DNA from 2 places in the Peribacillus sp. YIM B13472 genome. Region 2 is predicted to be linked to the other one. Evidence: riboswitches for the same ligand, from Rfam matches in the RefSeq annotation. Region 2 holds a riboswitch; the other holds the start of a gene.

What was found. A riboswitch is a leader RNA that binds a small molecule or an ion and turns the genes downstream of it on or off. The one in region 2 is predicted to bind preQ1.
Region 1: linked by a shared signal. The riboswitch ahead of queC (7-cyano-7-deazaguanine synthase QueC) and the one ahead of queF (preQ(1) synthase) in region 2 are both predicted to bind preQ1.

What each region holds. Positions count from the first base shown of each region.
Region 1 is NZ_JBHZPG010000052.1:1,586-9,273, forward strand. Features, by position in the region: gene ACFX4I_RS24770 (SRPBCC family protein) at 1-288, shown strand, start outside; gene ACFX4I_RS24775 (SRPBCC family protein) at 336-776, shown strand; gene ACFX4I_RS24780 (HD domain-containing protein) at 991-1,962, opposite strand; gene ACFX4I_RS24785 (hypothetical protein) at 2,009-2,293, opposite strand; gene ACFX4I_RS24790 (TetR/AcrR family transcriptional regulator) at 2,666-3,235, shown strand; gene ACFX4I_RS24795 (DUF4260 domain-containing protein) at 3,290-3,637, shown strand; gene queE (7-carboxy-7-deazaguanine synthase QueE) at 3,692-4,420, opposite strand; gene queD (6-carboxytetrahydropterin synthase QueD) at 4,413-4,883, opposite strand; gene queC (7-cyano-7-deazaguanine synthase QueC) at 4,883-5,548, opposite strand; PreQ1 riboswitch class I at 5,604-5,646, opposite strand; gene ACFX4I_RS24815 (HAMP domain-containing protein) at 5,832-6,641, shown strand; gene ACFX4I_RS24820 (methyl-accepting chemotaxis protein) at 6,659-7,492, shown strand.
Region 2 is NZ_JBHZPG010000009.1:167,587-175,274, reverse strand. Features, by position in the region: gene qoxB (cytochrome aa3 quinol oxidase subunit I) at 1-855, shown strand, start outside; gene qoxC (cytochrome aa3 quinol oxidase subunit III) at 855-1,451, shown strand; gene qoxD (cytochrome aa3 quinol oxidase subunit IV) at 1,453-1,737, shown strand; gene ACFX4I_RS10085 (YfmQ family protein) at 2,056-2,505, shown strand; gene ACFX4I_RS10080 (BA3454 family stress response protein) at 2,769-2,903, opposite strand; gene ACFX4I_RS10075 (EamA family transporter) at 3,154-4,011, opposite strand; PreQ1 riboswitch class I at 4,142-4,187, shown strand; gene queF (preQ(1) synthase) at 4,292-4,792, shown strand; gene ACFX4I_RS10065 (aspartate kinase) at 4,996-6,342, shown strand; gene ACFX4I_RS10060 (nitroreductase family protein) at 7,004-7,564, opposite strand.

The DNA.
Region 1 (7,688 bases), on a different contig from region 2:
GTACTCAAGTGTGAGCCGCTGCACCTGCTCTCTTTTACATGGAACATGGCAGGAGATGAAACACCTCGCGAGCAGCCTACTTGTGTCACTTTTATACTGCAGCCTATGGATGATTCGACTGTGAAGTTAACGCTTAGGCATGAGGAGCTTTTGGAGACGGATTTCGTATATGATGATAATACCTTTAAGGGCTTGAATAATGGATGGCCAGCGATTCTGAGTAACCTGAAGAGCTTGCTTGAAACTGGACGGACCCTGCCGCCAATATCAGTAGATCGGGATAATTAAGTGGTAGTGGAAAACTATAAAGACACAAAGAAAGAGAGTTGATAGTGATGGATACGCAAATAATCACGAAATTTAAAATAGACAAACCAACCAATGAAGTGTTTGAAGCCATAGCGGACCCAGAAAGAATCGGGAATTTCTGGTTCTCCTCGAGTTCTGAAAGATGGGAACAAGGCAGGACGCTTACATTGAGATATAACGAATACGATGCTGAAGTGGTTATTAATGTATTGGAAGTCGAGGAAAATAGGAAAATCGTGTTCTCATGGGGAGGAAATGATCAAGAAACGATTGTTACAATTACACTAAAAGAGTTGGATAAAATGAGTACAATTATTGAAGTGAATGAATCAGGTTTGAAAGAGGACGACCCCGAATTGATAAATAAAATGATAGGACAAAAAGAAGGTTGGGTTTATACATTAACATGTTTAAAGGGTTATTTAGAAAATGGGGTTAATACTTTGAGAGCATCAATAATATTTTAATTCTTAAAGGCTGCTGGTTCAGATGTAGAAAGATCACTAAAAATGCAGTTGGGCGTGCCTAACTCCCAGCACAATGGTGGTACTTAAGATTTTTAAGCATGTTGTGTCCCTTTAATAAGTCTTACCTTCTTTCCTAATTCTGCATTTGTTAATCAAACTCAAGGATGCATATCACCCTTGAGTTTTTTACTTTCCGTATGGTTTGACATGAAATTCAATCGGAAATCACTTTTAGATATATGCCCTTCGAAGCTTTTTTATAGGCTTCAATTCCCATTTTCTTGACTTTTTCTGATAAACTGGATGCTCTTAATAATTGGGTTCCTTGAATAACGAAAGGATCAATGAGGCGCACTTTATTTTTCCGATGTAAATCGTATTCCAATTGATCTTCTTTCACCTTTACGTTACCATGGATCCGTTTTAACAGATTTTGCACTTCATGGTCTTCAGTGGAGCTTAACAAGGACATGACTTCTTCATCTGTACCGAGTAAGTCATCAAGGCTGATCAGGTTTTTAGCCAAAGCCAATTTTAAGGTCTTTGCCAATACATCATAGCCATATATATTAAGTGGGTTCATGAAAAAATCAATAACTTCGCTGTAATACGTTTTCACAAACCATTCCGCCGATTCAATATTATCCAGATACATCCTTCCATTTATTATGATGACATGGTCTAAAAAGTCTTGAACGGATTCCAGTGTGATATGTCCATATTGATACATATCCCGGAGAGTATAATCTACCCGATCGGCGCATAACTCAGGTGCTGGCTGTTCAAGCAATTCCCATTTTGATTGAACAATGACTTCACAATCATATCCATACTTCTTCAGTATAAATGGGATTTCGGATTCCATAATGACATGATCATATATCTTTTCATGATAATCTTCATCCTTACAATCCAGAACGAAATCAATAACATGTGAGAATGCAGTGTGGGATACGTCATGCAGCAAGCCCGCGATTTGTTCCTCCAATGAACCTCCAAGCGCTTTAATTAAAAGCATCACACCAAGTGAATGGTCAAATCGTGTAACATCCCACTTCTCATTAACTAAATAACTTGCCCCGCCTTGATGTATCCCCTTCAACCTTTGGACGGGTTTGCTTAGAATCAGCTCTTCCAGAACCCCCTCTACAATGTGTTTCCCATAGATACTATCCAAAACTATCAATAACTGCCGCCTCCCCCATTCGTTTACTCATTACAGGTAGGTGATCTCACTGATTTTTTTCTGTAAAAATTATTTCCCCCTTTTCATTTTGTTCATATTGCTTTTTTGCCAATTTTATTATTTCTTCTTCATCATTCAAATCGATATCACCTGGATCGACCTCATCAATTCCTTCTATCGTTATCATTTCATTTATTATTACCTGATCTGGTTGATTCACTTTAAAAATTTCTTCTACAGGTTTTGTTTTATCTTTATACGGTTTAGTGAATAAAAAAAGGCCGGTCAAGACTATGATAATTGATCCCAAAATACCGAATTTCTTTTTCATTTATTCATCCCCTCCAACGCTCTATCAATACCCTCATGATACCATATTAGGGTATTAATGGTACTAAAATACATCAAGTGCATATATAGTTGGTTCCTTTTTTCTGTTACTCTGATTTCACCTTTAAAAATAGCTGTAAATTCAAATATCATTGAGTTGCTATGGGTTAGAAAACACCTGGTTGCCGGGAATATTCCATAGGCAATATTCTGCATCCTCTCCTTTGCAACATAGGTGAAATTCCAGTTCATTAAATGGAAAAGTCTCCCTAAAAAAACAGTACTTTATAATATAATCTAATAATTGACATTTGCAAATCAATGAGATATCCTCCTTATTAACCAGTGGTCAATAAATAAGGAGGGTGACAAGATGTCGCCAAGGAAATCGGCAGGTAAAGAATTGTCCAGGGACATGGTCTTGAATGAAGCCAGAAACCTTTTTGCAACGTTAGGGTATTCGAATGTCTCAATGAGGCAATTGGCTAAATCATTGGATTGCAGCCATGGAGCCATTTATTATCATTTTAAAAATAAAGCAGAAATATTTTATAGTTTGGTGAAAACGGATTTTTCCGTTTTAAATACTTTAATCGATGATATCATCATGTCGGAAAATGACCCTTCTGTAAAAATGGAAAAGATTTTATTGTGCTTCTTGGAGTTCGGTTTAACCCAACAGAATCATTATTCCATCATGTTTTTATCGAAGGAAAAAGAAATTCAGCAGTTACTTCAATTCGATTCTAATAAAACATACGAAAAGCTAATCCAGTCCCTGACGGACCTAACGGACAACAAATTGAATCCTGCATCCATATGGTCGATTTTTCTTTCTCTTCACGGATTCATCACTTTTTATATTAATTCTGAACTATCTTATGAAGATGTAAAAGGCTTAGCTTATTTTCATGTAAAAAATATCATCAGAAACATCATATAATTTTTTCGAACATTATTGACCATTGGTCAAACAAACTTTTTTGGGAGGGTTAAAATGGTAAAGAAATTCCTACATATTGAAGGACCCATGGTTCTTTTAGCGGTGATTTACATCTATTCATTCTATGAATTCAGCTGGTGGATTTTCCTGTTATTGATTTTGTCTCCTGATGTTTCCATGCTGGCCTATCTGGTCAATGATCGAATTGGAGCAAAGGTTTATAACCTATTTCACACTTATACCCTGTCCATCTTCATGTTATTGCTTGCCATTTTTCTAAAGTCGGATGCATTGTTGATGATTGGTTTAATTTGGACTGCGCATATTGGAATGGATCGCTTATTTGGGTATGGCCTTAAATACACATCTTCCTTCAAAGCTACACACATTCAAAGGCTGTAATAAACTTAAAAGGCAGTGTGAATACGCCATCACACTGCCTTTTGTCACGTTTCTTTATACACCCCGCTTGTTTCCCCATATATAGGTATGCAGCTGGGGCAGCACTTTCACATCATTCAATTCATCATCTGCTATCACTTTATCTATTAACTCTTCGTACTTCTTCAAAAGACCGCTGATCAATTGACGATCATCAGCCGTCCTGCTATCGTCATTGCCGACCTGCAAATAAAAAGGAATATCCGGGTAACGCCCATGTACATGTTTGGCATATTGATAATCTTCCTCGTTAAAGACGACAATTTTCAATGAAACATGGTTTTCAGGATTTCGATTGGCAAGGTTCGAGATGATTTGGTCGAGCACCGTAAAGTCCGTGTTCATTCTAGAGCTCGGCGGCTTAGGTGAAATCGTCAGTTCATCAATATCGAGAAACCAATCCTGCCATCGGCTCCCTTGTGTTTCGACACCTATCTTCATTTTATTTTCATGTAAGATCGCTATCAAGCCGTTTAAGTTCTTCAGCAGAGCCGGGTTTCCGCCTGATATCGTCACGAAGGAAAAACCGGAACCCCCAATTCGCTTCAGCTCATCCCATATTTCTTCAGCAGTCATTTGGACGGTATCTTCCTTACCGGTGCCATCCCAAGTAAATGCGGAATCACACCAGGCACATGAATAATCGCAGCCGGCCGTCCGAACGAACATGGTTTTTTGACCAATGACCATTCCCTCACCTTGGATGGTCGGTCCGAAGATTTCCATAACCGGGAGTTTACTCACTTTCCATCCACTCCCGTCTGGCTTCGGCATAGCTTGTCGGCGTTTCGTATAGTCGAACAAATTCGACTCTAGCACCCTCATATTCTTTTAATGAAAGGGCTTCGGCCATTTTTTCATAAATCCAGACAACCATATTTTCAGCTGTTGTATTCATGAGCGGCAGGGTTTCATTCAAATAACGATGATCCAGGTGGATTTCAATTTCATTTTTCCATATATCCTTGATGTCACCGAAATCTATCATCAAACCGCGTGAATCCGTATACCCGCTCAATCCGAAAATGACCTTATATGTGTGGCCGTGCAGGTTCTTGCATTTTCCTTCATAGTCATGCAGATGGTGCGCCGCGTCAAAGGTGAATTCCTTACTCACGAGAACCCTCTTGTTTGTATACTTCAATTGGCTGCGCTGAATATCTTCATCTATTTTTTGGAGTTTATCCACTATAGTAAAACCGTACATCATGAAAGCACCTTCCGTCTGCTTACATAGTCATCCAGTCCTTTTTTCCGCAGATTACATGCCGGACAATCTCCACAGCCGTCGGAGATGATTCCGTTATAGCAAGTCAGGGTCTTTTCGCGGACAAAGTCGAATGCGCCAAGCTGATCCGCAAGCTCCCATGTTTCCTCTTTATTAAGCCACATTAGCGGCGTATCAATTACGAATGACTGGTCCATCGACAAGTTCAAGGTCACATTCAACGATTTAATGAATACATCGCGGCAGTCAGGATATCCGCTGAAATCCGTTTCACAGACACCGGTGACAATATGTTTAGCGCCAATCTGACTCGCCAGCACTCCGGCAAACGAAAGGAACAGCAAATTCCTCCCTGGTACGAACGTCGACGGCAATTCCCCTTCTTCTCCGTCCGCCACTGCAATATCACTTCTTGTCAGTGCATTCGGTGCCAGCTGGTTCAGCAGCGACATGTCAAGGATATGATGGTTCACGCCCAATTCCTTGGCAATGTTTTGAGCGCATTCGATTTCCAAGCTATGCCGCTGATTATAATCGAACGTCACCGCTTCCACTTCCTCAAATCTCTCCAATGCCCAGAACAGGCACGTCGTACTGTCCTGACCTCCGCTAAACACTACCACTGCCTTTTCTTTCTTCTTCATTTCTATAAAACTCCTTTTTACGGAAAAAAACAGCACCCTAAGAATAGAGCACTGTTTCTCCTTAGTTTTTTTGAGAGGGTAGCTAGAACCTCTTCCGCCATAACGCGGAATATTATATTTTTCCAAGTCAATAGTAACTTGAAAACGAGAAGAAATCAAGATGTTTGGATTATGGAAAATCACACCTAACGGAAAACTTGGTTATATTCTCATCTGCTTAAATAACCCATTATCCGTCCGATAAAATAGTGTGAATAAAATATCGATAAAGGGGTCCATTAATTTGAAAAGCATTAAAGGAAAGGTATTGGCGGCATTTTCACTCATCATATCTTTATGTGTCATCTTAGGAGCATTCAACATTTACAGCAGCAACAAGTCACTGGTATATTCCCAGGATATCATCGAAAAGGAACTTCCGCTTCTTATCCAAGATGAAAAGTTGCTATATAATCTAGCACAAAGAACTGCATTCGCCCGAGCCTATATTCTATATGGTGACGAGATTTATAAAGAAAGGTTCTTACAATATACCGAAGACAGCAAGGTCATCCAGGAGGACCTCCTCGCTTTAAGCGATTCTGATATTGTGAAGGAATTGATCGAGAAAAGCGTGGATTGGAGGACGATGATTGTAGACCGGGTATTTCCACAATATGAAAAGGGAAATGAAGAACGCGCGAAAGAGATACTCAAAAATGAAGTGGCGCCAAACAGCAATGAAGTAATGGAGGGTTTCAAGGAGCTTGCTTCGGAACGCGAGGAATTGATTGTCGCTTCAGGCGAAACCGTCATCGCAAGCGGGAAATCGGTTAAGACGACAAGTATCATCATATCCATTGCGGCAGTCCTTATCGGCCTTCTGCTGGCGCTTGTGACTGCCAATCTCATTACCACCCCCCTTCTCAAAATCAGGGACAGGATGAAATTGGTGGCTGACGGAGAGCTGAATCATGAGCCTCTGGAGCAAAAGTCATATGATGAAATGGGCGAATTAACGGTATCTGCCAACCAAATGCAGAAAAACCTTCGTGATACGATTGAAAAAATGCTCGTTGTGTCGAATCCGTTTCCAACCAAAGTGAGGATCTGACTCAAGCAGCAAATGAAGTGCAGCAGGGCAGCAAACAAATAGCGACTACGATGTATGAACTTTCGGAAGGTTCGGAGTCACAAGCCAACCGGGCAGCTGAAATGGTTCGCATGATGGATGATTTCACCGGCAGGATCGAGTTGGCCCGCCTAGAAAGTTCAACCGAAATCCTTTCCTTGACCAAGGAGGGCACCACTTTAATGCGCAGTTCGGTCCAACAAATGCAATGTATTGATGGGATTGTAAAAAATGCCGTAGAGCAAGTGAAAGGGCTTGATTCTCAATCGCAGCAAATTTCGCAGCTTGTGCAGGTCATCAAGGATATATCCAATCAAACCAATCTATTGGCGCTGAATGCAGCCATAGAAGCCGCTCGTGCTGGTGAACATGGCAAGGGCTTTGCCGTCGTCGCCAATGAAGTGCGGAAACTCGCTGAAGAGGTCGCACACTCCGTTGGGGATATCACCAATATTGTCTCCGCCATTCAAACGGATTCAAAAACAGTCGTCCACTCCCTGGAAGAGGGTTATACACAAGTGGATGAAGGCACGAAACAGATCACGCTCACAGGCCAATCCTTTGAAACAATCAATCACTCTGTCGGGAATATGGAAATGAAAATACAGCATATTACAGACGAATTGAACTATATCTCCACAAATAGCCAAAGGATCAATCAGGCTATCGAAGATATCGCAGCCGTTTCTGAAGAGTCCGCGGCTGGAATCGAACAAGTCTCCGCCTCTGCTCAGCAATCCAGCTCTTCAATGGATGAAATCACGAATCATGCCAGTGAACTTGCATCTTCGGCAGAACTGCTGACTGAACAGGTTAAGAAGTTCCAATTATGACACTAGCAATTTCCCGTCACATGCATGCGGGAAATTGCTTTTCCCTCCCATTATATGGGTTGTTTCATTTTCGTATATTCGGGGAATAAATAACTATACACAATAATAAACCATTAAAAAGCAAATCTATCAAAAGCGGCTGGAAGTGAATATTTTCCTTTATTTTCAGAATATTTAGTGTATAATTGATTTAAGG
Region 2 (7,688 bases):
ACACTTTGGAAAGGTAAAATCGTGTTTACCGTTCCAATGCTATACTCTTTAGCTTTCATTCCGATTTTCACGCTCGGTGGGGTAACAGGGGTAATGCTTGCCATGGCAAGTGCTGACTACCAATACCATAATACAATGTTCTTAGTAGCTCACTTCCATTACGTTTTAATCCCTGGTACTGTATTTGCCGTACTTGCCGGTTTTACGTACTGGTGGCCAAAAATGTTCGGTTTCATGTTGAGCGAAAAAATTGGAAAATGGTCGTTCTGGTTCATTATAGTCGGCTTTAATGTAACATTCTTCCCGATGTTCATCACTGGTTTAGATGGGCAGGCACGTCGTATGTATACGTACTCTGAATCAACAGGATATGGTCCATTGAATATGCTCTCTTTCGTTGGAGCGATTGGTTTAGCAATAGGTTTTGCACTTATTGTGTACAATATCTATTGGAGTACTCGTTATGCATCAAGAAATATCTCAAACGATCCATGGGATGCACGTTCTCTAGAGTGGGCTACACATACACCAATCCCTGAATATAACTTTGCAATTGTGCCAACAGTTGATTCTACAGAAGCATTCTGGGATTCAAAGAAAAAAGGCTTTAAATTATTTGGCGGTAAAGTAGAAAAGATTCATATGCCAAATAACAGTGGCGTGCCGTTTATCATGAGCTGTATCTTCTTCGTTTGGGGCTTTGCATTGGTATTCAGCATGTGGATCATTGCAATCATTGCAACGATCGGTATCTTTGCTTGTATGATTCACCGTTCATTCGAAAAAGATCACGGACGTTATATCTCTGTTGAAGAGATCGAAGAAACTGAAAATAAATTGCGAGGTGCTAAGTAATGAAAATAGATAACTCGCTGCCACTAGAATATAGCACGGAAGAAAATCGCTTAAAGATTTTTGGATTCTGGATTTTCCTGGGAGCAGAAATAGCTCTTTTCGCTACACTGTTCGCCACTTATTTTGTCTTAGTTGGTGGTACTGGAAATGGTCCAACAGGGGAACATCTTTTTAAAGTCCCAACACTAATGTTTCAAACAATCTTTCTTTTAACTAGTAGTTTTACCATAGGTCTTGGAATCAATGCAATGAGACTTGGCAGGCAGAAAGCAACGATTGGTTTCTTCATTATCACCCTTATTCTTGGTTTAGGATTCTTAGGAGTCGAAATTTATGAATTCGTGGAGTATGTACATGAAGGAGCAACGATTCAAACAAGTGCTTTCTTATCTAGTTTGTTCACATTACTAGGTACGCATGGAGCTCACGTTACACTTGGTTTATTCTGGGGAACCTTCATCACCATGCAGATTAAAAAGCGCGGTATGACTCCACAGACAACAAACAAGGCTTTCATCTTTTCACTTTACTGGCATTTCTTGGACGTTGTCTGGATTTTCATCTTCAGTTTCGTCTACCTGAAAGGAATGATGTAATATGAAAGAATTATTCCCACGGGGCCAAGTTATGGGATTTGCTTTTTCGCTAGTTCTGACTTTGGTCGCACTATCAGTTATTGTGTTTGATCTCTCACTTAAAATGGCTGTGATCATCCTACTTGTTACAGCTTTCATGCAAGCTGCACTGCAATTTGTTATGTTCATGCACGCAGGTGAGTCTGAAGATAAAGCATCGATTTACACAAACGTTTATTACGGATTGTTCGTTGCATTGGTTACAATTTTCGGTACAATGCTAACAATGATTTGGGGATATCAATAATCGATTCCGGAAAAACTGGGCGTCTTGATGATGCCCAGTTTTTTGTATTTAATTAATAAGTAGAAATTCATATACCGCTCTATCCACTTCATACTTTGAAGATGTGGATGAACCCATTTTGTTTAGTATTACCATTTCGGAACATTATATTTATAAAACGGAAAATTTTCCCCTTTCGAAGCGCGGCCGTGCGTTCAAGTGCAATGTTTTACAAAAGTGAAACGTTAATAGAACGTACACATTTTCTAGGAAAAACTGTCAGACCTTTTGGTATAATAAGCAATATAAGTATTTATAAACGTAGCGGAGATGATGAAATTGACATTGCCGGTCTTGATTTTGACAATTATCTTAAGTTTGTTAAAAATACTGGTTTCCTGTCTTCCAACCGATGCAGTTAATTGGATTATCGGCAAATTTAAAATACACTCAGAAATTAGTGACGAGAATGCGATCGTAACCTTTGACGGAAAACGTTTGGAAGGTGAAGAAAAAATTCAAATCATTAATTATTTCAATAACGCTAGATTTTTGAAAAAAAATCATATATTCCCTGGGAACGAGCAATTGTTTTTACATCCAGAGAACAGTGGGACTCCATTGGTCATAGATACTAAAAGAAGCAAAAAGGATGTTAGGTTATTTGTGTACATTTACAATGACCACGTGGATGTAGTTAAACAGTACAAGAAGAAAGTCATTTCTTATAGCCTGCTTTCCGATAGCCTCCAAGAACGTTCCGTGCCATTAATAAGAAATTTAGTTTAAAAGAACATTAAAAAGACGGTCCTTAAAAAGACCGTTTTTTTTATAAGTCTTTTATAATGTAATCCATTTCAATTTAGGTACAATTCTAAATAACTTGGTATTCAAATTAAGAGGTTAACGTACACACTGAAGTCTCAATTTTAGTTTATTATGGAAAAAGTAATTAAAAGTGAGGGAATTACTGTAAGAGGTTCTTTAATCGTGCATATGAAATTATTTAAATGGTAATAAAAAAGCAGGTATCTATTGCGATGCCTGCCTTTTTATGCTTTCCATTGTTTTTCAACTTGATGAAGCGCTTGTTGTAAAATTACTTCATGATCTGTATCCGGTTTAGTAAGGACGTTAGTTTGATAAGATTTTCCTTGAAAATCAACTGTTACTGTAACTTTTACCATTATGCATCTTTCCTTTCCTAATTCAGAATTAAATGAGGTGGTTGTACCTATTTCTTTAATACCCGTGGCAGAGGATTTTTCAAACATTTCAAAAGCAGTAAAACATAAGGAGTTAATATTCAAAATTATCTGATATTTTATAGGAAGTGTCAACACTTTTTTTTTTTGACCACTCTATTCCCCGGTAAAATAAAAAAACGACCTGGCTTGTACTCATGACAGCCAGGCCGTTTTTGTAAATGACCCAAATTCATATTTTAGTCAAGATAATGCCGATTAATGCTGCAAGTACGCCGGCAATTTGATAGTTTTTTAGTTTTTCCTTGAATAAATAACATCCAGCGAATACGACAACTAAACAGTTCAGGCTGACGACAGGGAAAATGATGCTTGCGATGCCGGTGTTCAACGCAAAGAAATAACATCCATAGCCTATAGTGCTTAAAAGGCCTACTAAGGAACCGATTTTGACTTCCTGTAGCTTGAGTTTTTCCTTTTTAAAGGCCAGAGCCGAAAGAAGATAAAGAGTTCCGCCTCCATACATTGATACCAGGATATCAAGGGAATTTAAATGAAGACGTGTTGATGTCGTCATAAGAATGCCGAGCACACCAAAAGATAAAATGGATAATAATGTGTGCATCATCCAAGGGACATATTGATGGTTACCTTTAGCATTAGGTGTATACTGAATGACTAATGTAGCGAGAAACATGCAGACGATTCCAGTCCACTGCAAAGTAGAAATATGTTCGTGAAAAATTAAAGCTGCACAGAGAATGGGGAATATTGCATTCGCTGCGATTAATGGGGATGTCAAGCTTGCCGGCCCTTTTTCAAAGGCGCTTGCCATCTGGATATTACCATTAGCGTTCAGTACCCCAATGGCTCCACCAAGCATGATGGACAGCCAGTTCAACTGTAAACCATCCACAAATACTCCATAAAATATGGCCAAAATAAAAGCTGAAAAATAAAAGAAAAATTGGATATGTACTTTTGAGTAACCTTTTCCGCTACTCCATTTAAAAATGCTGTTATTGATTCCGAAACATAAACTTGTGATGAGGGCTGCAAAAATCCACATTGACGTAATCTCTTCCTTCATGTAGGATAAACTTCTTCTACATTTTAAGCTGAATGCATGCAGGAATCAAACCAAGTTTAAAAAGTATGATTGACAGATTAGATATTTTTTTCTATATTTACTATGACAATTTTAAAATATTTCCCGATAAACGGGAGAGGTTCATAGCATCACCCTCTTAAAAAAACTATGGCTTTGATATTTTTCGCGAATCAACCATATCTTTGAGGAGATATGGTTTTTGTTATATAGAGGCCCATTTTATGAATCTCCCTGAAACGTGGGATTAGGAGGACTTTTAATGTCTGGAAGAAAAGAAGAAGAATTAAAAAAAGATATCACACTGCTTGGAAATCAAGGAACAAAATATACATTCGACTATGCGCCTGAAATCCTTGAGTCATTCGATAACAAGCATCCGAACCGGGATTATTTCGTCAAATTCAATTGCCCGGAATTCACTAGCTTATGTCCGATAACGGGCCAGCCTGACTTTGCGACCATTTACATCAGCTATATTCCAAGTGTGAAAATGGTGGAAAGCAAGTCTTTGAAACTTTATTTATTCAGCTTCCGCAATCACGGTGATTTCCATGAAGACTGCATGAACATCATCATGAATGATTTAATCGAATTGATGGACCCTAAATATATTGAAGTCTGGGGCAAGTTTACACCTAGGGGCGGAATTTCCATCGACCCTTACACGAATTATGGGAAACCAGGTACGAAGTATGAGGAAATGGCGGATTACCGCTTGATGAACCATGACTTATACCCGGAAACCGTGGATAATCGCTAAAGAATAGGAGAGACAATGGGCAAATGCCCGTTGTCTTTTTTAGTTTTTTAGCCATTCTCGATCAGTGGTCTTATTGTTTTGTACTCTTAAAAAATACAAATGTCCTTCAGTAACGGAATTCCCGCTTGATTGTTTCGAGAAAAAGCGTAATAATAGGGAGAGTTAATTTTGACAGAATATTTACGAAAATAGGGGATGTCGAGATGAAAGTTGCGAAGTTTGGTGGAAGTTCACTTGCATCAGGTGAACAGTTGAGAAAGGTATTCGAAATTGTTGTTTCTGATCCAGAGAGGAAGATTGTAGTCGTTTCGGCTCCAGGGAAACGCAATTCCGATGATATAAAGGTGACGGATTTATTGATTGAAGCTGCGGAACAGCAGCTGCGCGGGGATAACGGAGAGCATTTGATAGAAGATGTCGTATCCCGCTATGCGAGTATTGCTGAAGAACTGGATATATCCGAGAGTGTCGTCACTGGGATCCACGAAAATTTAATGGCACTGTTGCATGCAGACCAAACTAACCCGAAACGCTATTTGGATACCTTGAAGGCCAGTGGCGAGGATAATAATGCGAAGCTGGTCGCAGGTTATTTCCAAAGCCTTGGAGTAGAGGCGCAGTATATAAATCCGAAGAAGGCTGGCTTGATCGTAACGGATGAAGGTGGATTTACCAAGGTGCTGCCAGAGTCTTATGATCGGTTATATGCTCTGCGTGATGAGCCTGGAATCGTAGTATTCCCAGGGTTCTTCGGTTATACGTTAGATGGTGATGTTTTAACTTTCTCAAGAAGCGGTTCCGATATTACGGGTTCGATTCTTGCGAATGGGGTCAAAGCTGATTTGTATGAGAACTTTACGGACGTGGATGCCGTTTATGCGGTGAATCCAAATGTGGTTTCCAATCCCAAGGGAATCCGGGAATTAACTTATCGTGAAATGCGTGAGCTTTCTTATGCAGGTTTCTCGGTATTTCATGATGAGGCGCTGATTCCAGCATTCCGTGCGGGAATACCTGTCCATATCCAGAATACGAACAATCCGGCGGCACAAGGGACCCGCATTGTGAGTACACGGGATAATACGAACGGGCCGGTCATTGGTATTGCAAGTGATAAAGGGTTTTGCAGCATTTACATTAGCAAATATTTGATGAACAGGGAAGTTGGTTTTGGCCGGAAACTGCTGCACATCCTCGAAGATTATGGAGTTTCATATGAGCATATTCCATCAGGCATCGATGATGTGACGCTAATTCTAAGGCAGGACCAGATGAAGGGTGAAGCCGAGAAGAAAATCATTTCACGAATCAAGAAAGAGCTTCATGCTGATGAAGTGAATGTGGAGCATGATCTTGCCTTGATCATGGTTGTAGGGGAAGGAATGCGCCATAATGTCGGTACAACGGCAAGAGCGTCAAAAGCCTTGGCCGAAGCAAAGGTGAATATTGAGATGATCAACCAAGGCTCTTCGGAGGTAAGCATGATGTTCGGTGTGAAAGGACACAATGAAGAGACGGCAATTCAGGCATTATATCACGAGTTCTTTTGAGTATGAAAGTTTAGGGACCTCCTTTTAGAAAGGGGGTTTTTTGATTAATCTTTTAGTCACTATACATACGCTGGATTTTTCATCTGGTTCTTTATGATAGTGGCAATGACCGTGTGGGGATAATCATTCCAAGCTAACAGACGCGCTGTAGGGTTCAGCGCGTCTGTTTTAATTTAATACCCATTTGTCAAGTGGCTAAAGCAATTGGAGGAGAACGGAGTTGACGCTCTTGAAACGGATAAAAAGGGGCGTCCAACCTCTGGCAGCATCAAGTTTACGAGCCAAATGATTCACTGGCACCAATTGATTTAAAGTAATCACTTCGTTGATCTTGCTGAATAGCATCATGTTTAGAAAGCATCCTTATCACTTCAAGTTTAATACTTCTATATAATACAAAAAAAGAATGTAGGAATAAGTTCTATCTATATGTTAAAACAAAATTGATCGGAGTGTAAGGTGCGAGACTCCTGCGGGAAAAGAGACAACAGCAGGCGTAGGCCGAGGAGGCTCCAGGACCGCCCGTGGAAAGCGAGTGCCCTGCGTTACAATCAACGTTCAAATTGTAAAAGCCATAAAAAAACTGTAGACAAACTCGATTTTCATCGAGTTTGTCTACAGTCTGAGCCTCCAATTGAGGATTGGAGGTTTTTCTTTTATATTAGTCCATAATGGTCAGTATTTGATCGATCTCTTTCCTTGGACGTGGAGTGGGGATCATATCGGGATAGCCGACGTGAAGGCTGCCGACGATCTTCTCGCCGGGTTTCACGCCTAAAGCTTCACGAAACTCCATGCTGTGTATCATGCCGTATGTTTCCCATATCATCCCGATTCCTTGTTCCCAGGCAAGTAGGCTGAAATTCTGGATCAAGGCACATGTGGCTGCATAATCTTCTTCACGTGTCATGGGATTCGGATTCTCTTCCATGATCACCGCAACAAACATCGGTACACCTATAAGTTTATTATATCCTCGCTGTCCGGCCGCTTTTTTCTTTTCAGGGTCCTTCTCTTTGCCTGCCATGAATGCACTGGTTGCTTCCGCTAGTTTTAAACGGCTATCACCATGCACCACGACGAAGCGCCATGGTTGGGTCATTTTATGGTTAGGTGCCCATGTCGCAGTTTCCAATAATGGTTGGATGGTATCAATAGGAACAGGAATGTCCTTAAATCGTTTGATGCTGCGCCGTTCTTTAATGATATCTTCTAGTTTCATGATCATCCTGCTCCTTTAATCATATATGTAAGTTTAATAGTTGAAAAAAAATAATCCCCGGCTGCCTAATATGCTTTCAACGTGAATAAATTACTTGAATAAAGAGGGGGCAATATTCTAGTGA